Regions from separate parts of the Bradyrhizobium sp. USDA 4486 genome, predicted to be linked through region 1. Evidence: predicted binding sites of a transcription regulator. Region 1 holds the regulator's gene; each other region holds the start of a gene.
What was found. Region 1 encodes LexA, which represses DNA repair genes until DNA is damaged. Its sites were predicted from a motif close to TGTTCNNNNTGTGTTCNG; they were not measured.
Positions count from the first base shown of each region.

Region 2: the regulator LexA is predicted to act here: its motif matches at 7,518-7,535, upstream of ACVWY3_RS24365 (DUF3072 domain-containing protein).
Region 3: the regulator LexA is predicted to act here: its motif matches at 4,678-4,695, upstream of ACVWY3_RS32110 (helicase-related protein).

Region 1 covers NZ_JBSRZV010000001.1:1,997,153-2,007,388, reverse strand. The annotation lists gene ACVWY3_RS09840 (HAD-IA family hydrolase) at 1-183, shown strand, start outside; gene ACVWY3_RS09835 (hypothetical protein) at 349-543, shown strand; gene ACVWY3_RS09830 (molybdopterin molybdotransferase MoeA) at 775-1,986, shown strand; gene lexA (transcriptional repressor LexA) at 2,163-2,864, shown strand; gene ACVWY3_RS09820 (hypothetical protein) at 3,065-3,277, shown strand; gene ACVWY3_RS09815 (hypothetical protein) at 3,474-3,908, shown strand; gene ACVWY3_RS09810 (GAF domain-containing protein) at 4,156-5,097, shown strand; gene ACVWY3_RS09805 (ComEC/Rec2 family competence protein) at 5,107-7,386, opposite strand; gene ACVWY3_RS09800 (DUF2171 domain-containing protein) at 7,483-7,716, opposite strand; partial or broken gene ACVWY3_RS09795 (nuclear transport factor 2 family protein) at 7,800-8,187, opposite strand; gene ACVWY3_RS09790 (glutamine--tRNA ligase/YqeY domain fusion protein) at 8,197-9,873, opposite strand; gene gltX (glutamate--tRNA ligase) at 10,030-10,236, shown strand, end outside.
Region 2 covers NZ_JBSRZV010000001.1:5,109,113-5,119,348, forward strand. The annotation lists gene ACVWY3_RS24335 (DUF3892 domain-containing protein) at 146-433, shown strand; gene ACVWY3_RS24340 (avidin/streptavidin family protein) at 746-1,138, shown strand; gene ACVWY3_RS24345 (hypothetical protein) at 1,703-2,104, opposite strand; gene ACVWY3_RS24350 (S1/P1 nuclease) at 2,245-2,769, opposite strand; gene ACVWY3_RS24355 (phospholipase D-like domain-containing protein) at 4,271-6,148, shown strand; gene ACVWY3_RS24360 (S1/P1 nuclease) at 6,220-7,041, shown strand; gene ACVWY3_RS24365 (DUF3072 domain-containing protein) at 7,583-7,777, shown strand; gene nodU (nodulation protein NodU) at 8,558-10,219, opposite strand.
Region 3 covers NZ_JBSRZV010000001.1:6,801,342-6,811,577, reverse strand. The annotation lists gene fdxA (ferredoxin FdxA) at 209-547, opposite strand; gene ACVWY3_RS32115 (RNA-binding S4 domain-containing protein) at 680-937, opposite strand; gene ACVWY3_RS32110 (helicase-related protein) at 1,022-4,396, opposite strand; gene ACVWY3_RS32105 (DUF3108 domain-containing protein) at 5,050-5,910, opposite strand; gene rpmB (50S ribosomal protein L28) at 6,377-6,685, shown strand; gene ACVWY3_RS32095 (hypothetical protein) at 7,014-7,250, shown strand; gene ACVWY3_RS32090 (hypothetical protein) at 7,318-7,929, shown strand; gene ftsZ (cell division protein FtsZ) at 7,980-9,239, shown strand; gene ACVWY3_RS32080 (hypothetical protein) at 9,616-9,963, opposite strand.

The sequences.
Region 1 (10,236 bases):
CGCAAGCCGGACGCGGAGGCTTTCGACCATGTCGTGGCCGCCATCGGCGTGCCCGCCAACCGGATCGTGTTCTTCGACGATCTTGCCGAGAACATCGAGGGGGCCCGCGCCCGTGGCTTGACCGCGGTGCACGTGACCTCGCCCACCGATGTCGGGAACGCACTGAAAGCACTCGGGGTTTGACGTTCGGTGCGGTTCGGCCTGTTACCGGGTCAGCCGGTGCTGGAACTAATTTGGCGCAGAATGAGGAACCAAATCACTTTGTGCAATTTTGTACGGAGTTCCCGGAACGAATGTTCGCGGGCGGACTCATTACTCTGTTGGGAATTCTACATCGGACTCATCCTCGTGTTGGGCAAAACCTACCTCACCAAGCAGGCCTCGCTGCTGATGAAATACGCCAGAACCACCTCGGATTCTGAGCTCTCCGCCAAATTGATCAGCAAGGCCGCCGACCTGAAATCGCAAGCCGATCCGCTGCCCGACAAGGATCAGAGTCCCAAAGCGCCGGACGTCAGTCCGGACGAGCAGCCGGGGAGTTGACCGATGCTGGCCGTGGCGCTCGTCCTTCTCATCCTCGCCATGGCCATCCTCATACCGGTCTGTCTCGCCTTCCGGATCATGCCGCGGCGGATTTGACGTCAGTCTTTCACTGCAGTGCGGATCACACAGGATGAATCATCCTGCGCGACCGCCTTTTTGCCTCTGCGCCTGCACTCGGCTAGAACTCTCGCCGCCGATTTGCCCGAACGGGCGTAGCTGGAGTTTTCACCCGTGGCCCTGATGCCGGTTTCTGACGCGCTTGCCGCGGTGCTTGCCGGCGCAGAGCCGCTGCCTGAAGAGATGGTCGCCCTCGACCACGCCTTCCACCGCGTGCTCGCCCGCCACGTCGCTGCGCAGCGCACGCAGCCGCCGCAGGCGATGTCGGCGATGGATGGCTATGCGGTGCGCGCGGCCGATGCCGCGACAACCGAGTCCCAGCTCACCGTGATCGGCGAGGTCGCGGCGGGCCGGCCGTTTGCGGGATCGGTCGGTAGCGGCGAAGCCGTGCGGATCTTCACCGGCGGCGTCGTTCCCGATGGCGCCGATGCGGTCGTGATCCAGGAGGACACGGTCGTGGACGGCGGGCGCATCACCATCAAGGAAGCGGCAGTGACGGGACGGCACATCCGCCCGGCCGGCGTCGATTTCCGCGAGGGCGACGTGCTGCTGCGCGAGGGCATCCGGCTGACCGAGCGCGACCTTGCACTCGCCGCCGGCATGAATCACCCGCTTCTGCCCGTCCGCCGCCGCCCGAAAGTCGCGATCCTCGCCACCGGCGACGAGCTTGTGATGCCGGGCGCCACGCCTGGCCCCGGCCAGATCGTCTATTCCAATGGCTACGCCCTTCACGCGCTCGCGCGCAGCGAGGGGGCCGATACCGTCGATCTCGGTGTTGCCGCCGATACCCTGGACGCCACCACGGCGGGCATCCGCCGCGCCCGCGAGAGCGGCGCCGACATCCTGATCACCACCGGCGGCGCCTCGGTCGGCGACCACGATCTGGTCCAGCAGGCACTGACGGCCGAGGGGATCGCGATCACATTCTGGAAGATCGCGATGCGGCCCGGCAAGCCGATGATGCATGGACGCCTGGCGGCAATGCGCGTGATCGGGCTGCCCGGCAATCCCGTGTCATCCTATGTGTGTGCCTTCCTGTTCATGGTGCCGCTGATTCGCGCGCTGTCGGGCCGTTCCGTGATTCACCATCGCCGCGAACGGGCGGTGCTCGGCCGCGACGTCGGCGCCAACGACCAGCGTGAGGATTATCTGCGCGCACGGCTGGAGACGCGCGACGACGGCACGCTGATCGCCGTTCCCGTCAATCACCAGGATTCCTCACTGCTTGCGAATCTCGCTGCGGCACAGGCACTTCTGGTGCGCGCGCCGTTCGCGCCGAAGGCCGAAGCGGGCACGCCTTGCGAGGTGCTGCGCCTGCCGGTCTGAACGCGCCGGCTACACGCGTGGCGCGAACTTTGTCGCGTTCACGGTAAATTAAGCAGTTGCGGAACATGTATCGAACATATAGTGTCCGTTCATGATTTGTTTCGAGCATGTAGCGGCTTATCGCTGAATTCAGCGTCTCGGAATCGAACGACATCAACCGGGGGATTTTGGTCGAGATGTTAACGCGCAAACAATACGAGCTCCTGCGGTTCATCAGCGAGCGATTGAAGGAAAGCGGCGTGCCGCCCTCCTTCGACGAGATGAAGGACGCGCTCGATCTGCGCTCGAAGTCGGGCATCCATCGCCTGATCACCGCACTCGAGGAGCGCGGCTTCATCCGCCGCCTGCCCAATCGCGCCCGCGCCATCGAAGTCATCAAGCTGCCCGAGCTGCAGGCCGCGGCCGGCAACCGCCGCGGCTTCACGCCGAGCGTCATCGAAGGCAATCTCGGCAAGGTGAGGACGACGTCCAGCCCGCCCGCCGACGAGGGCGAGCGCCCCGTCGCCGTGCCGGTGATGGGCCGCATTGCGGCCGGCACGCCGATCGAGGCGTTGCAGACTCGCAGCCATACGATCAGCGTCCCGCCCGACATGCTCGGCTCGGGCGAGCATTACGCGCTCGAGGTGCGCGGCGATTCCATGGTGGAAGCCGGCATCCTCGACGGCGACATGGCGCTGATCCAGCGCAACGAGACCGCCGACACCGGCGACATCGTGGTGGCGCTGATCGACGACGAGGAAGCGACCTTGAAGCGCTTCCGCCGTCGTGGCGCCTCGATCGCGCTCGAGCCCGCCAATGCGGCCTATGAGGTGCGCATCCTGCCGCCGAACCGGGTCAAGATTCAGGGCAAGCTGATCGGGCTTTATCGGAAGTACTGATACCGCAAGTCCTGAGCGCGCTGTCCGCGCGCTCCGGTCGGCATCGCCATCAGAGATCGGAGCGGATGATTGTCCGCTCCCGCTGGATAGTCTTTCTGGTTTCGCTCAGATTATCCGGCCCCTGCTCCGACGCTACATCCTCGGCACGCCGCACCAAGCAGACCGCTTCGGGATGGCTTTTGAAGGTTCGAGGAGACGTCATGCGCAAGATCATCCTGAGCACGGTGGCCGCAGCGCTGATTGCGGGATCAACGTCGCAAGCCGTTGCTGCACCATCGCATCGCCATGTCCGCAAGGACACCGCCAAGGAAACGGTAGCGAGCGAGCAAGTCCGAAACGCGCGCAATGCGCTCACGCAGCCATCACAATCGGTCTGGCCATATTCCGGCTGGTCGGCGCCCGCCGGCCGCTGACACGCGCCCACCGAATGCGCGAAAGCAGGGTTTGTTCCTAGCGCCTTCGGGAAAGATAATGTGATCGCATGCTGCGGTGGCGAGCCGCAGATTTGCCTATAACCGCGCAGACGCTATGATGCTTCCACTCTGATAGAGGCCTGCGCCTCGTAAGACAGAGGCGCGGGTTGCTATCTCCGCATGAGGAGCACCCACGATGTGTGACTACAGCCTGCATGCCGTCGCATCGCGCCCTGCCGAAGTCGGCGAGACGATCGTGACGACAACTTTCCGCGGCACCTCGACGCGCGGCTTTGCCTCCGCGGCCGATCCAACAGTCGCGGTCTGCCTGCTGCCGGGAACGGAGCTCGCCTTCGCCGACAACGTCCGCTACGACAATCGCTGGATCTGGACGCGCACCGTCAACTCGCGCGTCGGCAAGTTCGGCAAGATCGATCCGCACATTCCCGATCGCCATCATGATGCGATCGAGTTCCCCGACGGCAAATACGTGCTGGTGACGCAACTCGTCGAAGGCCAGCAAGCAACTGTGCTGCAACTGCCCGTGACGCAGCCGCTTGGCGAGCGCGAGCACAAGCCGCAGGTCAGTGCCGAGAACCGGCCGGCAACTCCGCGTCTGCCGATCGGCTGACGCAGATATCCCGGGCCGACAGCCCGGGCCAGGAAGAGAGATCGCCATCGCCGGCCGTGGCCGGCGACGTGGTGTGGCTTGCGTCTCTCGACATCCGGGCGGACGAGGTCAGCCCACCGCCTTCCCGCCGCACGAAGTTTGCGCTGTCCTGCCTGAATTTTGACCGTCCGCTCCGCAAGTAAATGCCCGATGCTGTCTCGGCTGGTGTCTTGGCTGGCGTCTTGGCACGAGGCGGCGGGCACGTTCGATGAAGACCTTCATTCGCGTCGTTGAGCTCTGGGTACCGGACCGGACGCGCATGCGGCTGGAATTCGGCGGCGGCCTCTATGACGAGGGGCTGTCCGCGTTCAAGGCTGTGAGCGAGGATCTGAATTTCGGATATGACGAGGGACTTCCCGGCAAGGCCTGGGCGAGCGGCCACCCGGTGATTCTCACCAAATTCGCCAACTCCGATTTCAAGCGAACTGATGAGGCGCTGGCGGCGGGACTCACCTGTGGGGTCGCGGTGCCGGTATTTTCAGGCGAATTCCTGCAAGCCGTGATGGTGCTGTTCTGCGGCGACGACGAGGCGCATGTCGGCGCGATCGAGCTCTGGCACAATGATCCTGACGTCTCACACGAGATGGGACTCGTCGATGGCTACTATGGCACTGCCGACATGTTCGAGTTCAACTCCCGCCACACCAGGTTTCCGCGCGGCTTCGGCCTGCCCGGACGCACCTGGAAAGCGGGCCTGCCGCTGATCATCAAGGAACTGCACAACGCCAAGAGCTTTCTGCGCTGGGAGGATGCAGCCGAGATCGGCATCAATCTCGGCGTCGGCATCCCCTACCGAACCGGCACCGACCAGACCTGGGTGCTGACCTTCCTCTCCGCACAGGCATCGCCGATTGCGCGACGCTTCGAGATCTGGGTCCCGAACGAGACCCGCTCCGCGCTGGTCTTCCGCGACGGCGATTGCAGCGCGCAGACCGATCTTGCCGCGCTCTATGCCGAAAAGTCCATCACCAGGGGCGACGGCAGCATTGGCGGCGCCTGGGCCACCGGCATGCCCGCGATCAACGATGATCTCTCCCATGACCGCTCGACCTCGGCCGCGGCGGCACGCGCGGCCGGACTGAGCCGGATGGTGGCCCTGCCCGTCGTCGGCAAGTCCGGCCTCGACTCCGTGCTGGCTTGGTACCTGTAGCCGGTACGCTCAATCATCGGCCTGCAAGTCCGTCTCGGACGGGGTCGCGTTCCGGTTGCGGGGAGCAGCCGGCGGCGCAAGGCTCGCCCCGAAATCAGCCTCGCCCGCAATCGCCGGGGACCACGGCCGGTCGGCGCCTCTCGCCTTCACCGCCTGCACCGCGAATCCGTCGCCGCGACGTGTCAGCGCCAGCGCGCCCTGCGCCGCGAGCCTCTGCCGGTCGACCACCATCGCAGCGCAATCCGGCGGCGCTGGCCTTGCCGTGACCACCAGTGCAGCGCGACTGCAATCATCAGCCAGTGCATCGATCCGCAAGGACAGCGCGACCAGCCGCCCATCGGCGAGCGGCGTGAGGCAGCCGGCCTCGTCGCATGACACGCCGTCGGCCAGTGCGGCACTGCCACCATCGCGCGCATCGGCATCGGCGGCGAGCCACTCCTTGAGCAGAAAACCGTCCTTGCTGGCCCTGATCAGATGCAGGTGGCCGTCCCTGCCACGCACAGCGATACTCTGGCCGTCCCCGGCAATCAAAACGTCGGGTTGGCGCACCGACAGCCCCCAGAGCATCGCCACCAGCAGCACCACGGCGCCGGACCAGCGCAGCGGCGTCCGCAACAAGCCCATCACGATGACCCCGAGGCTCGCCGCGATCAGCGGGCCTATGCCGAATGCCGGGATGCGGCCGACAGCGCCTGGCAATCCCGCTACCCAGCGCGAGACCGCGATCATCCAATCGATACCGATCCCCATCAGCCACCAGAACACGCCGTCGAGCCCGAACGGTGCCGCAAGCAGGCCCAACAGCCCAGCCGGCATGACCAGCGCCGAGACCACCGGCATCGCGCCGAGATTGGCGAGCACACCGAACGGCGTGACGCGGTGGAAGTGAAAGGCGGCGTAGGGCGTGGTCGCAAGCCCCGCGATCAGCGAGGCCAGGAACAGCATCGCGATCTCGCGTCCGCCCCACAGCGCGATGCGCGCGGTCGTGGAATGATCGGGCGAGGCAAACAGGTTCGGCATGCCGATCTGCACCAGCGCGACAAGTCCGAGCGTCGCAGCAAAGGACATCTGGAAGCTCGGATGCACAAGCGCTTCCGGCGCGACCGCAAGCACGATCATCGCCGCCACGGCCAGCGTGCGGAAGGTGATGGCGCGCCGGTCGACCATCACAGCGATCAGCACCACCGCCGTCATGAAGAACGATCTTTGCGTCGCGACTTCCGCGCCCGACAGCAGCAGATAGAACGCCGCAGCGACCAGCGCCGCGGCGGCCGACCATTTCTTGATGGGGAAGCCGGCCGCCAACCCCGGAATCAAGGCCAGCAGCGCGCGCACCGCGAAGAACACGACACCTGCGACGACGGCCATGTGGTAGCCGGAGATCGACAGCACATGACCAAGGCCCGAGATGAACATGGCGTCGTTGACGGGCGTCGTGATCGCATCGCGCCGACCGGTGAGCAGCGCGGTCGCGATGGCGCGATCGTCGCCTTCGAGCGTTGAGCGGATGCGCGCGTCGATCGCATCGCGCAAGCCCTGCATGAACGCGGCGTAGCGCAGCCGCAGGCCGCCGGTATCGGGCGGCACCGACGCCGTGATCGCGCCCATCACGAAGCCGGACGCGCCAATACCCTGGAAGAACATGTCGCGCGAGAAATCGTAGCTGCCGGGTCGCACCGGCGAGATCGGCGGCAACAATCGCGCCTTCAGCTGCACGAAGCTGCCGACCTCGGGCGCAGTCCCTTTGCGCACCGACAGGCGCACGCGCTCGAGCTTGACGTCGCTGCGCTGCGCCTCCATCGCGGTGACGCGAAGGACAAAACGATCGGTGCGCTCGCGGATGTCGCGGGTCTCGACGAAGCCCGACAGCGATACCGAATAGAGCGGCTTTGCCAGTACGGTGTGCGAAATGCGCGCCGTCTTCCAGGTCGCCACGGCAAGGCCGGCCGCGACGGCAGCGATCAGAAGCGCAGGCGCGAACCACCGGCTCCGTCGCAACAGAACCGCGCCAGACATGAGCGCGACCGCGGTGGCGGCAACGACCCACAGCACCGGCTCATGATCGGCCGCGAAGTACAACGCGATGCCGCCGCCGAATGCGACAGGGACCCACGGCAACAGCCGCCCTGCGCCGGTTTCAGCGTGCGCCCATTCGCGGAGCGTCTCGACGGTCGCGGGCCAAAGGCCGGAGCCCACCGGCGCAAAGCCGTCAGCCGCGACGGTTCGGCCCGTCGGCCAAGTTCCCGCAATCCCTTGCGAGACACGCTGCGGCCGGCCCGGCTCTGCCATTCCCTAGCACCCTGCGATACGCGACGGGTGCCGAGGCTACCGGAACGTGCAGGCGGACGAATAGCGGTACGGATCGGGAACGAAGGGGACGCCGCCCTACTTTTCCTCTTCCATCGTCACGGCGACATCCGCTTTCGCCGAGAGGCGGACCTTGTTGCCCTCGACGTCGGCGACGAGACCCTTATCGATGAAATGATGATGGCCCTTGTGGCTGCCCTCACCGCTGTCCTTCTTGGTCAGCTTGATGCGATTGCCCTCGACCCGGTCGACGGTGCCGACATGGACGCCATCGGCGCCAATGACTTCCATATGCTCTGCGATGTTCTGCATGGCGGGATCCTTGTTGGATCCCGGCCAACGCGCTCGCCCGACGTTCGTTTCCATCGCCGGAATGACGATCCCGTGTGCGTCCGCTAGATCAGCGGCACTTGCGACGAGGCGTGGTGATTGACGATCTTCCAGTCGCCGTCCTCTCGCGTGATGACCCAGCTCATCTTGATGACGAGATCGTCTCGCTCGCCCGCGAGGTCGAACGCGATGGTGGCCGCCATGTTGATCAGGTCAGGGCCGGCCTGCGCCGCGTTCACCTCGGAAAAGGTCGCGTTCGGCTTTGCGCCAGCGCGGCAGGCCGTTGAAGTAATCGGCGACGCCGTCCCTCCCCCGATAGAGCTTTGGGTTGGAGCCGAAGAAGAACGCGTTCCTCGCATAGAGCGACGACGGCGCGGCAGCATCGAGCTTTGCGAAGCGGGCGCACCATTTCGCGATGATGGCGGAAACGATGGCGTCAGCTTCGCTGCTCATCTCGGCTCCTCAGCCTTTGGCGACTTCCTTCGCGAACGTATCGCGCAGGCCAATGGTGCGCGAAAACACCGGCTTGCCCGGCGTCGAGTCCTTGTCGCGCACGAAATAGCCCTGGCGCTCGAACTGCATCGGCTCCATCGAATTGGTCTCCGCAACGGAAGCCTCGACCCGCGCATCGGACAGGATCTCCAGCGAGTTCGGATTGAGATCGGCCGCGAAATTCGAGGCGTCGGGGCTCGGGTTGGCGAACAGCTGGTTGTAGATGCGGATCTCTGCCGGCTTCGACGTCGCCGCCGGCAGCCAGTGCATGGTCGCCTTGACCTTGCGACCGTCGGGGGCATTGCCGCCTTTGGTCGCGGGGTCGTAGCTGCAGCGCAGCTCCACCACCTCGCCCTTATCGTTCTTGATCACACCGGTGCACTTGATGAAATAGGCATAGCGCAGCCGCACCTCGTTGCCCGGCGACAGTCGGAAGAACTTCTTCGGCGGGTTCTCCATGAAGTCGTCCTGCTCGATATAGAGCTCGCGGCCAAACGTGATCTTCCGCGTACCGGCGCTAGCGTCGTCCGGGTGGTTGATCGCCTCGAGCTCCTCGGTCTGCCCTTCCGGGTAGTTCTCGATCACGACCTTGAGCGGCCTCAAGACTGCCATGCGCCGCTGCGCCGTGCGATTCAGCTCCTCGCGGATGCAGAACTCGAGCATGCCGACGTCGACCACGCTGTTCGCTTTCGCCACACCGATGCGCTTGACGAATTGGCGCAGCGCGGCCGGTGGCACGCCGCGGCGGCGCATCCCCGCCATAGTCGGCATGCGCGGATCGTCCCAGCCCGCGACATGACCGTCGCGGACGAGCTGGGTCAGCACGCGCTTTGACAGCAGCGTGTAGGTCAGGTTGAGGCGCGCGAACTCGTACTGATGCGGCTCGGACGGCACCGGCAGCTTCTCGATGAACCAGTCATAGAGCGGCCGGTGGTCCTCGAACTCCAGCGTGCAGATCGAATGCGTGATGCCTTCAATGGCGTCCGACTGGCCGTGGGCATAATCGTAGCTCGGATAGATGCACCACGTGTTGCCGGTGCGCGGATGGTGCGCGTGCAGAATGCGGTACAGCACGGGATCGCGCAGGTTGATGTTGCCCGCGGCCATGTCGATCTTGGCCCGCAAAACCCGCGCGCCGTTGGGGAATTCGCCGGCCTTCATGCGGCGGAACAGGTCGAGATTCTCCTCGACCGAGCGGTCGCGGAACGGCGAGTTCTTGCCGGGCTCGGTCAGCGTGCCGCGCGAGAGGCGGATCTCCTCCTGGGTCTGGTCGTCAACATAGGCAAGCCCGTCGCGGATCAGCTGCTCCGCCCATTCGTACAGGCGGTCGAAATAGTCCGAGGCGAAGAACAGGTTCTTGCCCCAGTCGAAGCCGAGCCAGCGCACATCGGCCTGGATGGAATCGATATATTCCTGCTCTTCCTTGACCGGGTTGGTATCGTCGAAGCGCAGATGGCACCGGCCCGGAAACTCCTGGGCGATGCCGAAGTTAAGTGCGATCGACTTGGCGTGGCCGATATGCAGGTAGCCGTTCGGCTCCGGCGGGAACCGGGTCACGATCTCCTTGTACTTGCCCTGATCGAGGTCGGCCTGGATGATGTCACGAATGAAATCGCGCCCAACCTCGCCTGCCACCGGTTCTGTCATTACGAAAATCCTGTAGGGAAATCAGCGGTCCTTCTGCCAAATTCGCGTGGCCGCGCCAAGGGCTTAAGTACGGCTTTAAGCCGTCCGCCGTCGGGCTTTAGTTATGCTCCGGTCCTGCTATACACCACCGCCTCCAATGCATAGGCCCTGCCAAGAATGACCGATCCCGTCGTCACCCGCTTCGCTCCGTCTCCGACCGGCTTCCTCCATATCGGGGGTGCCCGCACCGCGCTGTTCAACTGGCTCTATGCGAAGAAGCACGGCGGCAAGATGCTGCTCCGGATCGAGGACACCGACCGGGAGCGCTCCACGGAAGCTGCGATCGGCGCCATCCTGGACGGCTTGAGATGGCTCGAGCTCGGC
Region 2 (10,236 bases), 3.1 Mb from region 1:
GCTGTCACCTGAATTGACGATCAAGGACGTGCGCGACGCAGTCGCAGGAGCTCCCGCACGCTAAGCCCCTCACTTAGCGACATAGGGCTTGATCGCGCCGATGGATGATATTCTCGCGGTCCAACACTTGGAAGGAGGTAAGATCATGGCCACTTACCGTATTGATTGTGTTCACAAGCCGAACCGCATGAGCCCGCATGAACACATCACTGAGGTGGGTGGACCCAAGCCCGAAGGAGGACGATGGCGGGACAAGGTGGAGAACGTCGTCCACTCTATCGAGAACAAGTACCATCGGTTCTATACGCAAAACGCCAATTCGACGGCCTGGGTTGCCGTGCGAAAAAGCCCCTCGGGACGGAAATTCATTCAGACTCATGCCGATGGGGTCTGGAATGACAATCTTCTCGCCCTCGACGAGTGCTCGGCCTAACTCAGCCGCAGTAGAGACACGCGATCGATGCCTTGAGGAGGAGTCCAGGCCAAAGTCGCTCTCCAACTCCCGATCACAAAGATTATTCGGCGCAAACGTCAAAGAGCCGAGTAGCGGGCTAAGCCATCGCCATAAAACATGTGGGAAGTAAGAGCGTGTAAGACTCAACTGAGCCCAACTGTGCGCCGCCATCCAGCGTAAGTTGGGGCATGCGCGCCGCATTCTGTTGCCGAATGCACGATATGAGCAGCGAACGTCATTTCAGGTTGTACGAGACTATCTGGTGTTGCAGGTCAGTTTTGGAGCTTCAATATGAAGAGACTTCTAGGACTTTTGCTGCTCGTTCAATCCGTGTTGCTTTCCGCCGAGGCCATGGCGCAGGGGCTTCCTGCCCCCTCTTACTGGAAAAATGAACGCGGCTCTGAACTGTTTGTTTGGTCTGCCAATGGCGGGGCACTACAAGGGACCTTCACAAACCATGCCCAAGGATTTGCCTGCCAAGGCATACCGTATCCTGCATCGGGATCGGTTAGTCCAACCGGCTTGTATTTTGTTGTCACTTTTGCCCAGTGCAATTCCTTCACTCGCTGGGTGGGTACAATCAAAGGATCTCAGATGCCAACATCTTGGACGCTGTTCTACGTTGACACCAAAGGGAAACCTAGCAAGCTGAAGGGTGCGGACATATTCACGCGCGTATGGTAGTTTCCCACCTTTAAGCAACGCAAGCGGACCGAGAGCTGAGCTTCCCTCAGAAGGTTCGCGCTCCGAAGCAGCGCGTCGGGCTCACTCGGACGCGTGGGCGCCAGTGTCCGCGCCGACACGTCAAACTTCGGTTTACTCTCATTTCGAAGAAGAGCTTGAGCAGAAGGTCGATCAGTACCGACGTATCAGAGCTTAACGATCGTATTCGGCGGTTCGAGTAGACCAGTTTTCCGATTGAAATTCGTCGCGTAAGGTCGCGCCCAAAACCCATCGTCGAGGGTCCACATACATTGGTCGGTGTCACGAAGGGCAGCAATCCTTATGGATCGCCGGGGCTATTAAGAGCTGGTGGCCCGCAACGTGCGAGAACCACCTGCCCCAGCCGGACACGATGTGGGACATTTCCAATGGCCGTGAACAGCGTATTGGGAGGGGCGAGGTCCTAGCTTTATTTCGGGGCAACTTATCGCGGACAAGTAAGCAGTCAACTTTGGGTAGAACACCGGATGGGATACGTTCTCCGCACTTTCAGTAAGTAGAAATCGGAGGCTATTGTTGTCTAGATCAGACGAGGGTCGCCGCGCCGAGAATAGCCTCAGCTTCCCCGACACTCTCGCGCACGGCAATCTTGTTTCTGGCGGGCACGCGGATGTTTTCAAATTCGACAGCAACGACGAGGACGGCGCTGCCGGCGTAACGGTCATCGACTCCGACCGAGGCAACGCCATCCTTGTTCACGTAGATGTCCTGGCCGTCCGGGGCATGGAAGGCCGCCAGCTTGATGTAGGTGCCGAACAGGCGGGCGATCGTAGGCAGGGTCCCACGCGCGAAGGTCCCGTTCGATGCGTAGTCGATGAAAACCGTGTCGGTGGGTTCGTCGGACAGCGACGCAGCCCGCAACTTGATGACCCTTTTTGGGTCGATCGCAATCAGGTTGCCGTGATAGTCAGTAACGTTGAGCAGCATCCTACCCTCCAAATCAAAAATGAGCGCCTGGACTGGGCTGTGCCCGCCCGGGCCACTGGCCCGGCCGTTTCAGGCTTCGGTTCATATCGTATTGCGGCACCGTGCTTGGTTGTCCCGGAAATGTTGCCTCGCAATCCTCGTTAGCTCTTGTCGCATTCGACGGGCAGCACGAAATTTCCGCCCTGATCATCCTTGTCGTTGTAGGCATCCCAACGATCCGTAGCGTGCAGGGGCTGATGCACGTCGCCCACAAAATGAACGATGAATTTCAGCGTCTGAAGCCGCTCGGCTGGGAGCTTCGAGCAGTCAGCGAGGATCGTGCGAAAGCGAACGACAAGCTCGACGACGCACTTTCCGTCCTTGCAGTCAGCGGCCGGATCATAGGTCGATCGATTATCAGGTATATCGACGAAATGCCAGTCAGCCGTGTCCTTGTGATCGGCGCGGTAGTCGTCTGCCCAACTAGCAATGGAAGCGAGGGATATGCTCGGCGGGTCAAGAGCCGGGACTTCCAGCGCGAGCAAGGTCTTGATCCTGGCGATCGTACCAACGTCGAGCCGTCGCTGCGCGATTTCGGCTACAATAGCATGCACTTCTTGTCCCCAGGGCCAAGCCTGCGAAACGGACGCAACGATTATCAGCCACGCGAGCCAGAGTGCTCTCACAGCCTTTTCTCCACACCCTTGGACTACGGCTACCATAAGTCGGGATTGGCCCTTATAGCAACTCCGGCCAAGCCGGTGGATTTTGTTTTTTTGTCGCTTTCGCTTTTTTGGCAGCCTTTACGACCTGCAATTCCTCGAGAGGGGCTCTCTTCAGGGCATAGGCCCCCTTCATCTGTGCGATTGCAGGCTGCGCTGGACGGGATCGCGAGGCCGTCGTCTCGCTCGGCTTCAGGGCCCTGGGATCGAGCTCATAGATGTGGGCGCGGAAGAGAGGAGCGCGTCCGGGGAGAAGCGAACTCGCCAAGGGTTGGACTGCGCCGAAACGAGATGAATACTTTCAGGCTGCAATTTAAGCGCGTTCCATATCTTAAGTACAGGGCGGCCAACTATGGGGATGAACGTCATCGCATCCATGTCTATCTCAGTTCTGGCTGGGCTCTTTCTCGCGACGCTGACGTGCAACGCGTGCACACGGGCCGAGCTCGTGGACAAGGCCGACGCTTATGACCAAGCAATCTGGGACTCCAGCAACAAGCAAATCCTACTCAATGCGGTGCGCGCGAGCCAATGGGCACCGATGTCGTTTGTCGGCTATGGCGACGTGCTCGCCAGCCCACATTTTTCTGAAATGCCGGGGGTACATTCAATTTCTCCCCGTCGGGCCCGAGCAACTATGCGCTCAATCCAACCGTCTCCTACGCGGGCGGCTTCTCGCAATGCACGATCAATAACCTCAATCATGAGAAATTCACGACAGCGATGCGAAAGCTGGTCGATTCCGAAGCTTGTCGAATATTTTCACGAGCTCAATTGGCCGATTGAGATGGTGCACCTGCTTCCAGATGCCGCCGACCGAGCGTGAACGGTTGATCCGCACCACGAAAGCCAAATGCAGCAGCGACACAGCTGGACGCAGGCGAGACGGGATTGCAGGGGGCGACGGCTGACCTTCGACGACGCCACTACCCTCAACTCGGCGCGTGTGTTCTGCACTATGAACAAGTTTCAATATACGCTGCGAATGCTGCGTCTCCTGAAGGAAAAGAATTATCCCGCTTCGGCCCCGAAGGCATCTTTATTCTCTTGGCGAGCTGATCGCAGCGCAAAACTACTCGGTCCAGCCATACCGGCCACAGCTCTTCATTGTGAGCGAGGGTAAGCACGCCTCGTCGACTTTTTGTCGTGCAGCGAGGCGTGTCCGCCGGCGCCGCTGTTCAGGTCAAGTTGAATGGCGAGGGATTCTATATACCAAGACCACAGCTGGGCACGGTCGAGCAAGCCCGATCGCTTCAGGTGCTGGATGTCGTATCACAAGCCATTGTGATGGCGACCTCGAAGGACAGCCTGCCCAAGACAATAGCGTCAGCCTGGTTGCCGTACGTTGGGCTTGCCTGCTGGAGAGGGAAGTCCCGTCGCCGCGAGCGAATAATTTTTGTGACACATCTTGCGATTGTCACATACTGCAGCAACAATTGGCTCGGCAAAGCAACGGGAGGGGCTGGTGGGTAGGATCACGCGTGCAGTCGCGTACTGCAATAATGAGGTCGCCTTCATCGCCTGGGACGTGGAAGAAATGATCCCCGGCTGTCTCGGCTTCGACATCGTCCGGGTCTATCCCGACACGGGCGAGCGGCGGGCCCTGTCTGCCTGGGTGCCCTTTGAGGGGCAGCACAACCATGGCTGGAAAGAGCAGGATACGGGCGTCTGGCCCGTTCAGAAGACCAACTGGCGCGATCTGACCTTGCGCCGCCGCCGGGATCGGGCCGAGCGCCGCCCGGACAACGTTAGGGTCAAATATGAGATCCGGCCGGTCGGCCGCATGGCCGACGGGCTGGAGCCGGTGCCGGCTCGACAGAAGAAGACCTATGACGGTCCGGTCATCCCGCTAGGCTATCTCGGCGACGCTGTGGAGACCAACACTATCCTCATCACCTCCGACTACGGGGATGTGAAGGCAGCCTTCAACAATGGCATTATTGCCGGACAGTGGCTGAGGCACGCCATTGAGGAAGAGAACAAGGACTTCAACAAGGATGTCCTGACCGCCGAGGTGGAGGATCAGCATAGTGCAATACGGGAATATCTGTCCGGCGATCTGATCTCGTTTCTCAAGAGCATGATCGACCGGGCTCTTGAGAGCGGCGGCAAGGTATTGCTCGCGCTCTATGAACTGGACGATCCCGAGCTGATCGACCTTCTGATCCGCAATAAGGCGATCGTGCGGATAATCCTCTCGAACTCGAGTGCAGATCGGGATACCGGGGAATGGGATAAGCGGAACGCTCCTGCGCGTGCCAAGCTCAAGGCCAACAAGGTGGAAGTGCAGAACCGCCTCTTCAACAATCGGCATATTGGCCACAACAAGTTCGCGATCTATCTCGACAGTCATGGTGACGCTCAGGCGGTTATGACCGGCAGTACCAACTGGACATCGCTCGGCCTCTGCGGCCAGACAAACAACTCCATTATCATCGAGAATGCCGACATCGCGGAGGGATACCGCGCCTATTGGCAACGATTACACGATGATGAGATCGATGACCCCGATCCACCCTCCGCGTCCGGTGGGAGCAATGTTCAGGGTGAAGAGCTGCGCACCGAAGATCAGAAGCCGGTCGCCGCCAACCTGACTTCGTCGCAGGCGCGTCTCTGGTTATCTCCGAATACAAAAGCGAAAACGCGGAACATCAAGAGGGCGCCGCCAGACCTCGATGAGCTGTTCAATCTGATGACGCATGCTGAGCAGGCCATCTTCTTTCTTGCCTTTCTGCCCTCGCGCGGTGGCCTCTACAGCATCATTGAGACCGCACGGCGCGCCGGCGAGACCAATCCCAATCTTCTGGTCGTCGGAGCCATCAGCGATCCCACCGCCATGCCCGGCTATCAGGCAAAGAAGGAGGAGGACGGCGAGGAGGAGGACGAAACCCCGGAGGAAGCCGCGGCGCGGAAGCCTTATGTCTATGACGAGCGCCACACGCATATCGTGCGCGCGAGCAATCTCGGCGCCGGAACGGCACTCGGAGATTTTGAGGCCGAGATCCTCAAGCTCGGCACTGCCATCGTCCACGACAAGGTCGTCGTCATCGACCCGCTCTCGGACAACTGCACCATTGTCACGGGAAGTCATAACCTTGGCTACAAGGCCTCCTACGAAAATGATGAAAACATGCTCATCATTAGGGGCGACAAGAAACTGGCGCAGGCCTATGCGGTGCACATTCTTGATGTGTACGATCACTACCGGTATCGCGCCTGGCAGGCGAAGAACAAGCTCGAGGGAAAGCCGGTCTTCCAGGGGCATATTGATTTGAATGATGACTGGCTTAAGCGGTACGTCGACGGTTCCAAGGGCGACATTACCCAGTACTTTCTGACGTGATTTTCCGGCGCAATAGATGCGTCGTTATCGGTTTTTCACTGCTGTCTGTTTTTCTCGAAAGGATTCGATCCATGCGAGTTGCCCTGAGCCTTACCGCTTTCGCCTGTGGCGCGCTCCTGAACTGCATTCAGACCGACAGTGCCCGCGCCTGGGGTGACGAGGGTCATCAAGTGGTCGCTCTGGTTGCCCAGTCTTTCCTGGAGCCTGACGTGCGAAAGCGCGTGAACGCATTGTTGGCCGCGGATACCGACTCGTTGACCGGCCATGACATTGCCTCGGCCGCGACATGGGCTGACAAGTACCGCGATGCCAATATTGACAATTCCCGCGAGCGCACGCGGCAATGGCATTTTGTCGACATTGAGGTCTCGGCGCCGAACCTCGATCAGGCATGCTTCAATCATCCCGCGCTGCCCAGCGGCAAGCCCGCATCAGATGGCGACAAGGATGACTGCGTTGTCGACAAGATTGAGCAATTTTCGGCGGAACTTGCCCACCCCTCGACCGATGCCGAGGAGCGCGTGGTGGCCCTGAAATTCCTGCTTCACTTTGTGGGCGATGTGCACCAACCGCTTCACAGCTCCGACGATCACGATCGTGGCGGCAACGACAAGCGCGTCTCGGCCGCCGGCCTGAGCGCCGGCAATCTGCATCACTTTTGGGACACCGAATTCGTGATCCAACTTGGTCCGGATGCGCGAACGATCGCCTCTGACCTGATTGGCCATATCACCAAGCAGCAGCAGACGCAGTGGCAGACCGGAGGGCCCGCCGACTGGGCGAAGGAAGCTTTTGCGATTTCGAAAGACGACGCTTATGGCGCCCTTCCCCTCCCCGAACCCGCGCGGAAGCTTTCGCCTGACCGACGATTACGTCACAACGGCGACAAATGATGCCGCCCTACAGCTGAGCAAGGCGGGGGTACGCCTCGCCATGATCCTGAATCAGGCACTTCGAAAACCGTAGCACGGCAACTCTCTGACTGCGCGCGAAGCCTCCCTGCATGATGCAGCACCGGCCTCATAGCACGCCGACGCGCCTGACTTCCCCAATGGTTTGAGAAATGGCGCGCCGTCGGTGCTGTCGGTGAAGGCCTTCAGCTCACTCATCACCATCTCCGACCACCAAGCACCTTGCCCTTGACCGGCCCCGCTGAAGCTTCTTCAAAGCGTCGCGCTGGGCGGAGAGACTTTCGATCTTGGAGTGCATGCGCTGAGCAGGGCTTTGGCTGATGAGGTGGCAATGCCGCGCGCTGGAGCAGAAGGATCTCCCTGCGCTGCCGGCCCACCTGCGCGTGCATGAGCTCGATTTCACTCCGGATGAAGTCAATGTTCGGCATTTCTCGCCTCTCAACCTCGAATGAGGCCACTAGAACAAAAACGGAACACACAATCAACTTAAACGTTGAGGGAGGCAAACTCTTAGGAGGTTCAAATGGCGGACAATACCCAAAAAGACCCCGAGGACTGGGTTTCCGGCGATGATCCAATGACCGGCGCCCAGCAGTCCTATCTGAGGACCCTCAGCGAGCAGGCGCATAAGCCCGACCCGACGGGCAAAACGCTCACCAAGGCCGAAGCGTCCGAGCTAATTGACCAACTTCGTGAAGAGGCCGGCCTGGAAAAGTAGCCGCACCGACCACAGACGGTGGGAATAGGTTGCGAATCCCTGCCTTGTGCTAGCCGGCCGGGACGGGACACGACCGATCCGGGTTCGTCCGGCCTGGCGGGAGTGATCGACATGCAGATGATGAGGAGGCGAGCCGGAGGGTCGAAGGTTGGGCGCGTAGTGTCCTCCAGGACGCGGGCGCTATTCGCGAGTGCGAAGACCATGACTGGATGAAAGATCGTGCCGATCCGCATGCGCGTGATCGCGCCCGTCGGATCGCGCGCGAAGAACCGGCCTTCGGCCTCTCGCCTGACGAGGCCATAGCTGCCATCGACGACATACTACGCCTCGATCGGTGATACTTGTCCGGAGTGCCCAACGGATCAAGGTTGAGATGCTTGATCTCAAGGACTGCTCAAATTGCTCATTTTGAGCAGCAATCTCCTCGACGCGCTGCCATCGTCGTCAATGGCGCTTCGGCCACTTCCCGCAGTGGCACAGACGACCCAATCTCGACCTCGCTTCAGCGTGCCTGCAATGCTCCTTGCGACACCTGAATAGCTGGCTGAGACGAAGGCCGGCCATGCGAGCTGCCTCGGAAACACTGGCACCGAGCTGCAGCGATGCTGCAACAAGCCGCTCCTTCTCATCTAGCGATCACCGCGCCGCCGCTTCTCGTAGGATTACCGCGGGGGCCTGCTATCGCGTTCGTCAAACTAGGTGGCCTTTCGCGGAGGTATATGACTCGGCGTACGGTCCCACTGCCCCGCGCTTAGAGAGAAAGATGCCGTTGACCAGCGCTCAGTCGCCGCCCTCGCGTCTCGTCCACAGCATGCCGTCGCACCACACGTGGTCAACGCGATTCCACTGGCAGGCAGATGCCGCATTCGGGAAAAAGCCGCGTCCATTGTGATTGGCGCTGGTGTTGCATAGTAGTGGAATGCCTGTGAGGCCTTCGTATTCGACGAGAAGTTCGGCGATCTTGTGCCGAGAGGTCCTGCAAATGGTCTGCAATCGCGCAGATCCGTCGAGATGCACAACAGCGGGGATCTTATCCCGCCATTCTGCTCGTGTTAGGTGCTCGAAAAGCATGTAAGGGTCTGGCGTTCCGGGACTAAAAATATCCGGCGCCCGATCCTCCAGGCATATTGGCGCTACAGGCCTGAAGTGCTCGCGAAGTTTGATGTCGTTGAGACGGTCCTTCATTTGCGGCGATGTCGCCGCGGCCAGTATGCTTCTGCTACCGAGAGCCCGAGGTCCAAGCTCCGCGCGGCCGGCAAGAAAAATGACGGGTTTGTTGCTGGCGAGAATGGTTGCAAGTTCACGCATGCTGCATGGTGAGCCGCCCCATCCGGGCGGCATGTCGCCTCGTTCCACGGCTGGACCACTATAGACGGACCATTCCAATGGTACAAAACCTTGGTCCGCCGCCAACGCGGAGCAAGCAGCACCTATTGCCGAGCCACTGTCATTCGGAAAGGGTGGCACCCAGATAGCATCGAACAAGCCGGCAGCTCGTAGTGCACTATTCCATTTTATGTTGAGACCGCAGCCACCGACTATGCACAGATTGCGCGCGGGAAACCTCGAATGTCTCTGTATAGCACTCGCCAGCTTGCTAACGAGCAGACGCTCTTGGAAGCAATGAAAGGATGCAAGCACATCTGCGGGAGCTTTGGCCTTTAACCGTAGCACACAGGCATCGAAGAACGCATGGACAGGCTCAAGCGCGGCGTCCTCGCTGCAACGACCGACTGGCTCCGTGAACATACTAAAGTGCTTTTCATAGAGCTCCTGAAACACCTCGACCATGCTTTCATCGGCCGAACCGAGCGCGATGTAGGCCATCAACTTGCCCGCAACACCGAGGTCCCACTTGATGCGGTTAGCCTGCTTGTATGGTCCGAAGTGATAGCCTGCGGCAGCATAAGCATGCCCGATCAGCGGAAAGAGGCACTCGACGAACCTGGCTGCGTGGCGTTCTACATAGTAGAGCCGTGGAAAGGAGGCGCCGTCCCAAACCAGACAGAACGCGGGTTGCCCGGCCTTGGCGAAAGGACTGGTACAAAAAGCGGAAGCTACGTGACCTGTGACATGCGGATAGCTTTTATAAGGGAAGGCGCTCCCCTTGAGCATCAGCCCAGCGCCGTCGTGCGCTATGAGGAGGCCGTCGGCATCGCCCTCAACATACGGTGCCCCTTTAAGGGTAATGGGTGCAGTCCCGCTGAGAACCTGAAATTGTGACTCACTCTCGCCCCACCATCCATCGATGACGAACCGGTCAACGTCCCGCGGATCCAAACCGTGTTCTGCCAAAGCGACAACAACCGCATCGAGATTGTGGAGTTTTTGGTATCGCGGATTATTGTCCCGCTTCTCCTGCTCCACACAAAAGACCAGCCTTCCGTCCTCGACAAGGGCGACTGCTCCGTCATGAGTCAGTTTGATACCGCAAATTCGCATACAGTCTCCGAACCTAA
Region 3 (10,236 bases), 4.8 Mb from region 1:
TTTTCTGTGACACAGCCTGCGCGCGGAAACTGCCACGCCCCTGTTCGACATTTTGGTTTCACGGGAACCCAGAGGGGCCAACGGGGCTGACGGGGTTCGGCTCAATGTGCCCAATATAGCACATTTCCCGCAAAAATCAATGATTTAGGGGCTTTTACGACTGGTTTTCGGCGCCGACGAAGGTATTAGGGTTAAGTTTGGCCCTGATTCAGTCTCCGGAGCCGGGGTTCGGAGAAAAATATTTCTCGAACTTGCCATCCATCCCGTCGAACTCCTTGGCGTCGGCGGGTGATTCTTTCTTCTGGGTGATGTTCGGCCAGCTCTTGGCGTATTCGGCGTTGACCTCGAGCCACTTTTCCAGGCCCGGTTCCGTGTCCGGCTTGATGGCGTCGGCGGGGCATTCCGGCTCGCACACGCCACAATCGATGCACTCGTCCGGATGGATGACCAGCATGTTGTCACCCTCGTAAAAACAATCGACCGGGCAGACCTCGACGCAGTCGGTGTACTTGCACTTGATGCAGTTTTCAGTGACGACGTAAGTCATCCAACGCTCCGAAAAGCTCTTTTAAAAGTCGCGGCTTGCCTAGCGCGGATGGCCCGGCGCCGCAAGGTCGGGAAGGCCCGATCATGACCGCTTTATGTGATTGATCGACCAAGAAATGAATTGGCGGCGCAATTAATTGCGTTTTGCTTCGCTCAGCTCCTCGTAGAGCACGCGCGCCGAGGCGGCATCGCCGCGGCGCTCGTTGAAGGCGATGACCTTCAACACGCGCACGGTGCGATCGAGCGCGATGGTGAGGACATCACCGATCTTGATCGCATGGCCTGGCGATTTTTCGCGCGCGCCATTGACGCGGACGTGGCCGGACTCGACGAGCTCGGCCGCGGAGGTGCGCGCCTTCACCACTCGCGCGTGCCACAGCCATTTGTCGATGCGCTGCCGGTCGGTCGTGGCTCTATTCCTTCTGACGCGCTCTCTTCACGCGAACCGCTCCGCATTTCGCTTGAAAACGCTATGCTACTCCTTCCGCCCCGACAGCTGCTCCTTCAGCGCGGCGAGCTTGGCGAAGGGCGAGTTCGGATCGATGGGACGATCGCGCTCGCGCGGGGCGGCGCTCGAGGCGTAGGGACGCAGCGAGGGACCGGACTCGCGGTCGCGACGATCGCGGCCCTTGTCGCGGTCGCGGCCGCCGCGGTGCTCGCGCTCGCCGGGCTTGCCCTTGTTGCGATCGCGATCCTTGCCCTCGAAGCGGCGGTTGTTGTCGCCCCGCTGCTCGCGGCGCTCGCCGCCGCCTTCGTCGCGGCCCTCGCGGAAATCCCTGCCATCCCGGCGATGACCGCCGTGACGATGACCCGGCTTCGCGCCTTCGGCGGCTCCGCCGGGCGCGGCGCTCGCTGCAGCGGGCGCGCTGCCCGCTTCAGCACCGGCCTGCGGGCGCACCTGGTTGTGGTGACGCTGATGGCGATGGCGCTCGTGGCGCGGCTTGCGATCCTCGTGACGGCCGCCGGGACGCCAGACCTCGACGAGCTCGGGCTCGGCAGGCGCAGCCGCATCTGCAGATGCGGCAGCTTCGGTTGCAGCGGCCTCGGCGGGCGCGGCTTCGAGGCCGCTTGCCTCAGTTGCCTCAGTGGGCGCAACGGCTTCTTCCGCCGGCGGCGCGATGCCCGGAGCGTCTTCGGGCGTGACGGGAGCCTCGGGTGAGGCTTCGACCGCCGGCTCCTCGTGCGCAGGCTCGTCGTGCTGCTCCATGCCGGGCGCGTCTTCAACGGTGACGGCTTCAGCAGAGGGCGTATCAGAGGCGGCTGCCTCGGCCGGCAGACCGGCGACGGCTTCAGCGGCGATCTCGGTCGAGGTCTCCGCGCTGCCTTCACTGGGCGGCGTTTCGGCTGCAACGGTCTCCGCAGCAGGCGCCGCCGGCTTCACCGGCAGCGGCGGGCGCTTCTCCATGCGATAGCCGAGCGCGCGCAGCACGGACGCAAAGTCCTCGCCGGCGGAGCCGGTGAGCGAGGTCATCGCCTGCGTCACCACGAAGCTGCGGCCGTCGAACGCGCCAGCGGGCTTTTCGCCGGGCGAGTTCTCGCGCCAGGCCAGCGCCGGGCGGATCAGATCGGCAAGACGCTCCAGGATGTCGACGCGCACGGCGCGCTCGCCAGCCTGCTTGTACCCGAGCACGCGATAGGCATCGCGCGGCAGAGATTTGTCGACCGGGAACGAGGTGCGGCCGGACGAAGCCAGATGCTGCGCGCCCGAAAGCGAGGACAGATCGACATTGTCCTGCTTCAGCGCCCAGAGCAGCGCGGCGAGCGCGCGTGCGGCGGGCTTCAAGAGGCCGGGGAAATAGATGTGATAGGCGCCGAAGCGGACGCCGTATTTGCGCAAGGTCGCGCGCGAGGGCTGATCGAGATCCTTCAGCTCGCTCGCGATCTTCGGGCGCTCGAGCACGCCGAGCGCCTCGACCAGCTGATAGGCGATGCCCCGGGCAATGCCGGTGACGTCCTCGGCCTTCGACAGCTCGAACATCGGGCCGAGCAGCTTTTCGATATGCGTCTTGAGCCAGAGCTCGAGCCGGGCCTGCACCTTCTCGCGGGGGCCGCCGGTGAGGCGCTCGTCGGAGATGATGCGGATGCGCGGATGCAGCGCGTCGTCCGCGGCAGACAGCCGCGCCACGGCATCGCCGGTCCAGCGGATGATGCCTTCCGAGGTCAGCACGAATTGGTCGTCCGGCGCATTGCCCAATTTCTCGGCGCGCGCATTGATCTCGCCGGCGAGCACCGCTTGCGCTGCAGCCTGCAAGGCTTTCGCATCGGAGCCGGCCTCCGCCGCATCCGGTGCAAAGGTGAAGCCATCGAGGCGGCCGATGACATGGCCTTCGACGATGACTTCGCCGGTCTTGCCGATTTCAGTATTCAAGCTCGTGTTCTCCCGCAGGCGGCGCATCAATACACTGGTCCGGCGATCAACGAAACGCTCAGTCAAGCGTTCATGGAGCGCATCCGATAATTTATTTTCGACCTCCCGCGCGATCCCCTGCCAGCGTTCGGGGTCTTTCAGCCAGTCCGGGCGGTTGGCAACGAAGGTCCAGGTGCGGATCTGCGCGATCCGGGCCGACAGCGTATCGATATCACCGTCGATGCGGTCGGCCTGGTCGACCTGGGCTGCGAACCAGGAATCGGGGATGCAGCCCTTCTGCATCAGGAAGCCATAGAGCGTCGTCACCAGCTCGGCATGGGCCGCCGGCGACAGCTTTCGGTAATCGGGGACCTGGCAGGCCTCCCAGAGCCGCTCCACGGCGGCCTTGCCATGCGCGATATCGCGCACCTCGACGTCGCGGGCGGCATGGTCGAGCACGCGCATGTCCTCGGCAACAGGGGCGCGCGTCAGCGCGTCATGGCCGGGGGCAAGGTTCAGCGACACCTGGAGCGCGCCGAGCGAGGAGAAATCCAGCTTCGAGTTGCGCCATTGCAGCATCTTCACGACATCGAAGGTGTGGTTCTGGAGCGCGTTGACGAGCTCGGGCTCGAACGGCGCGCAGCGCCCTGTCGTACCAAAGGTGCCGTTGCGCGTGGCGCGGCCGGCGCGGCCGGCGATCTGCGCGAACTCGGCCGGGGTCAGGCGGCGGAACTGGTAGCCGTCGAACTTGCGGTCGGAGGCGAAGGCGACGTGGTCGACGTCGAGATTGAGGCCCATGCCGACCGCGTCGGTGGCGACGAGATAGTCGACATCGCCGTTCTGGAACATCGCCACCTGCGCATTGCGCGTGCGCGGCGAGAGCGAGCCCAGAACGACGGCAGCGCCGCCATGCTGGCGGCGGATCAGCTCGGCGATGGCGTAGACCTCGTCGGCGGAGAAGGCGACGATGGCGGTGCGGCGCGGCTGGCGTGTGATCTTGCGATCGCCGGCGAATTCGAGGCTGGACAGGCGCGGCCGCGTGATCATGGAGGCGCCGGGCAACAGCCGCTCGACGATTGGGCGCATCGTCGCGGCCCCTAACAGCAGCGTCTCGTCGCGGCCGCGGCGATTGAGGATGCGGTCGGTGAAGACGTGGCCGCGTTCGAGATCGGAGGCGATCTGGATCTCGTCGACGGCGAGGAAGGAGACGTCGATGTCGCGCGGCATCGCCTCGACGGTGGAGACCCAATAGCGCGGGTTCTTCGGCTTGATCTTCTCCTCGCCCGTGACCAGCGCGACGCTCTCGACACCCGCGCGGTCGGCGATCTTGTTGTAGACCTCGCGCGCCAAGAGGCGCAGCGGCAGCCCGATCATGCCCGAGGGATGCGCCAGCATCCGCTCGATGGCGAGATGGGTCTTGCCGGTGTTGGTCGGCCCGAGCACCGCAGTGACGCCAGCGCCGGGCGCGCGCTCGGAAGCGAAGGGGGAGGAAGAGAAGGCCATGTCTATCGGATTAGGTAATGGCGATTTGGGCGAATGTCAGTGCTGGATGGGGCGTGTTGGGGGCTGATGCCTGTCGGCTCCGTCTCCGGTCGCTGGGCTGCCGCGCCACCCTCCGCTGTCATGCCCCGGCTTGACCGGGGCATCCAGTGCCGCGGCCTGTCCGCTCAACCACATCCGCCTCGGCGGACTGGATCGCCCGGTCAAGCCGGGCGATGACACCGGGCGCGTCGGAGCCGCCTTCCCAAACCTCGCGCAACTGTCTCACTTTGCGACGCTTTTCCCGTTCTCTTTAAGCTTCGGAACGACTCTAGAACGAATCGCGGCCGAATCGCTGACTCCCCGTTGAGTCCTGTTACGTTCACGCAACATGTCGCGGGACTCGTTTTGCGTGTGCACTAGATGGAGTTTTGGTGTGCCGCACAAGCGACGATTTGAGGACGGAAAGGCTCAAGTTGGGGACGGCGCCGAGTCGAATCAGAATCGGGGCGGAGTCAAACGGATTCGCAATTCTCGAGCCCTCGAAACAAAAATCGAAAACAACCCCATGCACAGTAGCAGCGCCTCGCGCCCATCTGGCGGGGTGGCGGCGGTTAAGAGGTTGAGATAGCTGGTGTTCTTACCCTCCCCTGAAGGGGGAGGGTGGGCAGCGGGAACTACTGCGTCTTCGCCACGCGCGGGGGCTGGGGCGAGGTGATGAAGCTGGTGGCTTCCAGCATCGCCGGCCCCAAGGGGGTCGGAACCTTCAGCCAGAACGGGACCAGGATTCGCGTGCCCGCCACCGGGGCGAACGCGATCTCGATATTGCGCTGGGCGGCGAGATATTTGATCACGGGGCGGTCGGGGATGTAGCCGGCCACGGGCACGAAATAGAGCGCGCAGACCACGACCGGGCCCCGGTACCCCTTCTCCGCCTTCACCGTCTCCATGCGCTTGAAATCGAGCTTGAGGTCGTAGCGCATGCGGCCGTCGAACACGGGGGCGGCGTTGTGGCAGGCCTCGGGCGTGACAGGATCGCCGGTGCCGGGCACGCGGAGCAGCGAGGCCGTCATTGGGTCCCAGACGCCGCGGCGATGCGCGTCGGTGACGACGATGCGGTCAGGATCGACCGGCGGCTCCGGCACGATGCCGAACTCCTTCACATTGCCCTTGTCGAGCGTTATGCGGATCTCTTCGGTCTTCTTCGAGGTGGTGGTGGAGGCCTGGTAGCCGGTCGCAACCAGCGCGCCGTTGACGACGCGCCCCTGCGAGGCGCCGGTGCCGGACCCGCCCGCGAACGACTTCAAAAGCCCGGTGGTGCCGCCACTGGCCGCGGCCGCGAACACGTCGTCGCCGATATCGATGTTCCAGGCGCCCTTGCCGACGGGAATGCCCGCCAGCGTCGCCTCATATTGCGCCTCGAGCTTGCCCTGCGCCGCTACCGGCTCGGCGCCCCACGCGAGCGCGAGCCCGCAAAGGGCCGCGAAGGCCAGCCGGCGGGCCGAGCGCGGCCGGGACGCAAGTCGGGGAAGTCTCAGCACGAAACGATCCAATCGGGGCGCGACGGCTGTTACTTAAGCCAAAAACCGCGGCGCACAATGTGTCCGGGCATCTCAAGCCTGGAACTTGAGCCGACTCTTCAAGCCCGATTGCGCCCTTTATGTGATGGTAAGGGGTTTCAATCATTGCCGTTTTGGTGATCGGGGGGTGGCAAGCTCTTGCCACTTGTTCCCCTGTCATGCCCCGGCTTGACCGGGGCATCCAGTACCCCGCGGGGCCCTCGACTCCAACCACCGCCTCGGAGTACCGGATCGCCCGGTCAAGCCGGGCGATGACACCGAGGCTGGGCATAGTGCGCGCCCCCAAAACCCCGCCCAAAACCTTGACGTCCCGCCCCTTCCCCCCTATACGTCCGCCCGCTCCCTGCAAGGACAGAGAATTTGCCCCTGTGGCGCCCCGAATGGCGGCCGCAACTCATTGGGGGCTCGAACCAAGGATAATGCCATGTCTCGCCGCTGCGAACTGACGGCCAAGGGCCCCCTCGTCGGCCACAAGGTCAGCCACTCCAACATCAAGACCAAGCGCCGCTTCCTGCCGAACCTCGTCAACGTGACGTTCATCTCGGAAGCCCTCGGCCGCAACGTGCGCCTGCGCGTCTCCACCAACGCGGTCAAGAGCGTCGACCACAATGGCGGCTTGGATGCCTATCTGCTCAAGGCCAATACCGACACGCTCTCCCCGCGCGCGGTCGAGCTGAAGCGCGCCATCCAGAAGAAGGTCGGCGACACTCAGCCTGCGAAGAAGGCCAGCTAAGGATTTTGAAATCGGGCGGGGGCTAGGTTGCGTCGCGTGGCGTAGGCTTAGCCAGTAAGAGTTTGCGTTGCGGCCGGATCGAGAGATCCGGCCGTTTTTGTTTTGGTATCGATAGCTGCGCTGAAAGTTCAATTGCAGATTGAACGATAGATGTCCAAGATGATTGGCAGGGGCTTACGGGCAGAGTTGTTATCGCGCATCGCGATATAAGACAAAGATGCCAAATCTCGATTGCTTCCTGAGCAATCGTAATGCGACGAGTGTTTGACCAGTGAATGCTCGGTGATCGCATAGGAGTGCCTGTAAGCCCCTTCTTATTGGGGGCCGAGTGTCATTACTGCTCAAGCTTAAAACAGCGAAATCATTGGACGATATCGCGAGCCTGTTAGGGTACCAACCGCAGGGGCTCGCCTACAACGTCCTGAAGCTCCATCGCTGCCTGCGCAAGACCGACAGGACGCAGCCGCGGCAGATGGTGTTCTGCGATCCCGGGGTCGACCCGCTGGCGGAGACCCGTAAACACCACCGCGCGCCCGTTAACCGTCCATTAACCAACGCAGCCTAGCCTGCGGTAATCGTCCAGCCATCATTAGCTCGAAATGCCTTCCCGGTTTGCTCCAGGAGAAGTGCCGATGTGCGTTGCGTTGTTGACGTATGCTGATCTCAGTGCCCGCCTGAATATCTCGCGCGAGGCCGCTCGGTCGTTGGCGAGACGCCGCCGGTTGCCGCGCTCGCGGTCGGATGACGGCAAGACGCTGGTGAGCGTCGATCTCGCCGAGCTCCGCTACACGCCCCGCCCGCGACGGGCCCGCCAGGCGGACCATATCGATGCCGCCACGGCAAAGATCGAGGCGTCGCGCGAGCCGGTCGCCACTTCGCTGGAAAACGCTTCTGATTCTTGTTCTGACGCGCTTTCTTCACGCGAACCCGCCGCCACTTCGCGCGAAAACGCTATGGAGATCGAGGCCCTCAAGGCGGAGGTTGCGCGGCTCGAAGAGGTCGCAACCGCCTACAGGGCCGTGTTCGAGCGCGAGCGTGAGCGCGCCGATCGGCTGGCCGCCGAGCTGATGCAGGCGGCGGCCGAGACGGCGGCAGCCAATGCGTGGGCGGCACGACTGGAAGACGAAGTGGCGGACTTGCGGAGCGGTCGCCGCGCTGGCGGCGGGATCGCGGGACAGGCCGCGCTTCGATTGGGACATCTGGCCGCTGCGATCGTGCAGGCAGACCGCGCGGCTCGCAGGTAGCACTTGAACCTTTACCCATTCCCGGCCGCCGGAGCAAACGCGAGGACAGAATGACTGACATCACCGACATCCGCGAGATGAAGGCCCGCATCGTCGTGTTCGGCGTCGGCGGCGCCGGCGGCAACGCCGTCAACAACATGATCACGGCCGGGCTGCAAGGCGTCGAGTTCGTCGTCGCCAATACCGACGCGCAGGCGCTTGCCATGTCCAAGGCAACGCGCCTGATCCAGCTCGGCACCAACGTCACCGCAGGCCTCGGCGCCGGCTCGCAGCCCGAACTCGGACGCGCCGCGGCCGAGGAGGTCATCGACACGATCCGCGAGCATCTGACCGGCGCGCACATGGTGTTCGTGACGGCCGGCATGGGCGGCGGCACCGGCACCGGGGCTGCGCCGATCGTCGCCAGGACCGCGCGCGAGCTCGGCATCCTCACCATCGGCGTCGTCACCAAGCCGTTCTACTTCGAGGGCCAGCGCCGCATGCGCTTTGCCGAAGCCGGCATCGAGGAGCTGCTGAAGACGGTCGACACCCTCCTGATCATCCCGAATCAGAATCTGTTCCGCGTCGCCAGCGCGAAGACGACGTTCGCCGATGCCTTTGCCCTGGCCGACCAGGTGCTCTATTCGGGCGTCGCCTGCATCAGCGACCTCATCGTCAAGGAAGGCCTGATCAACCTCGATTTTGCCGACGTTCTCTGCGTGATGCGGGAGAAGGGCAAGGCCATGATGGGACGGGGCGAGGCGTCCGGCGAGAAGCGCGTGCTCGCGGCCGCCGTGGCGGCCATCTCCAATCCGCTGATCGAGAACCCCTCGATCAAGCGCGCCAGCGGCCTCATCATCTCCATCACCGGCGGCAAGGATCTCATGCTGTACGAGGTCGACGAAGCCGCCACCCGCATTCGCGACGAGGCCGACCCGGACGCCAACATCATCGTCGGCGCCTCGTTCGACGAAAGCCTCGAAGGCATCGTCCGCGTCTCGGTGGTGGCGACCGGGATCGACAATGTCGACCCGGCGCACGAGGCGCCGGCGGTGGAAACCGCGCTCACGCAGCTCGCCGGACGGCTGCGCAACGACGGCCGCCGCATCGCCGATCGCATCGAGCGCAGTGCTGGCCTTCCGCACGTGGAAAGCCCGCCGCTCCGTCCGCAGCCGCATAACCCAGTGGGGCCACCGGCAAGGCCGAATCCGGACTATGCGCGCCAGGCGATGCCGCAGCCGCTCGATCCTTACGGCCGATCATCCCCGCGCAACATGGCCGACGAAAGCATTCTCGATATCCCCGCCTTCCTGCGCCGCGCCGCCAACTGAGCGTGTCGCTACTAGGCGGCTCCAGAGCGCGATGAGATCAAGTTCGGTCCTCTGTCAGAGGTCCACCTCTGCCAGCGGGGAGAAGTCGGATCGCGCCTAGCGATGCGAAGGGGGCCGCTACGCTCAGTGAGACCGTATCTCTCTCCCGCGGATCGCATCTTTCGATGCGCATCACCCTCTCCCCTTGTGGGAGAGGGTGGCTTCGCGATAGCGAAGCCGGGTGAGGGGTTCTCTCCGCGCGTGAGGCTGTGGGTTCGTGGAGAGATACCCCTCATCCGGCGCCATAGCCGAAGCCTCGCTTCGGCGTTCTTAGGAACGGCGGCCGAAGGCCGCCTATGCCACAAGGGGAGAAGGGAAAGCAGGCCACTCGCCACGTTCACGCGGCCGTGCTGCGCGGGTTCTCCGCGGCTTCCCTTTTTTCCGTCTCCTTGTCGCGAGACAGCCAGGCCGGAAAGCGAAGCAGGCGATCGCCCGCCTCTTTTGGCGGCTCGATGGGCGCCTCACTGGCCGAGCTCGGGAGGTCCAGCACGGCGTGTCCTGTTCGCACGGCGTCCGCCCGCTGGTCCAGTTCACGCAAGAGGGGATCGAGCACGGTGTCGATTTCGGTCGCCACCGACACCAGGAAGCTCTTGAGCTCGCCCGCCTCGGGCACCACGGCCGAGGCCTGCTCGATCGCCTTGGAGAGGCCGTCGACGACAGGCGTAAACGCGCCGGCGGCTTGCATGAAAAATTCGGGTTTTTATCGCTTCGATTTCGCCGAGGACGCGATCACGCTCCCGCCTGTTCTTCTCCTCCGCAAGGCGGGCTTCGATCTCGGCGATCTGAGCCGTCAAGGTGGTGGCTTCGGATGCGAGTGCATCGCGTCTTGCGCGCGCGCGATCGAGATCGCGGCTGAGATTGTCCACTAGATCGTCCTTCCCGAACATTGCTTTGCTCCGTAGGACAGCCGTGGCGCGAACCGCCAGCCGCTCAAGCGAGCCAAAGGCTGGACCGGCCG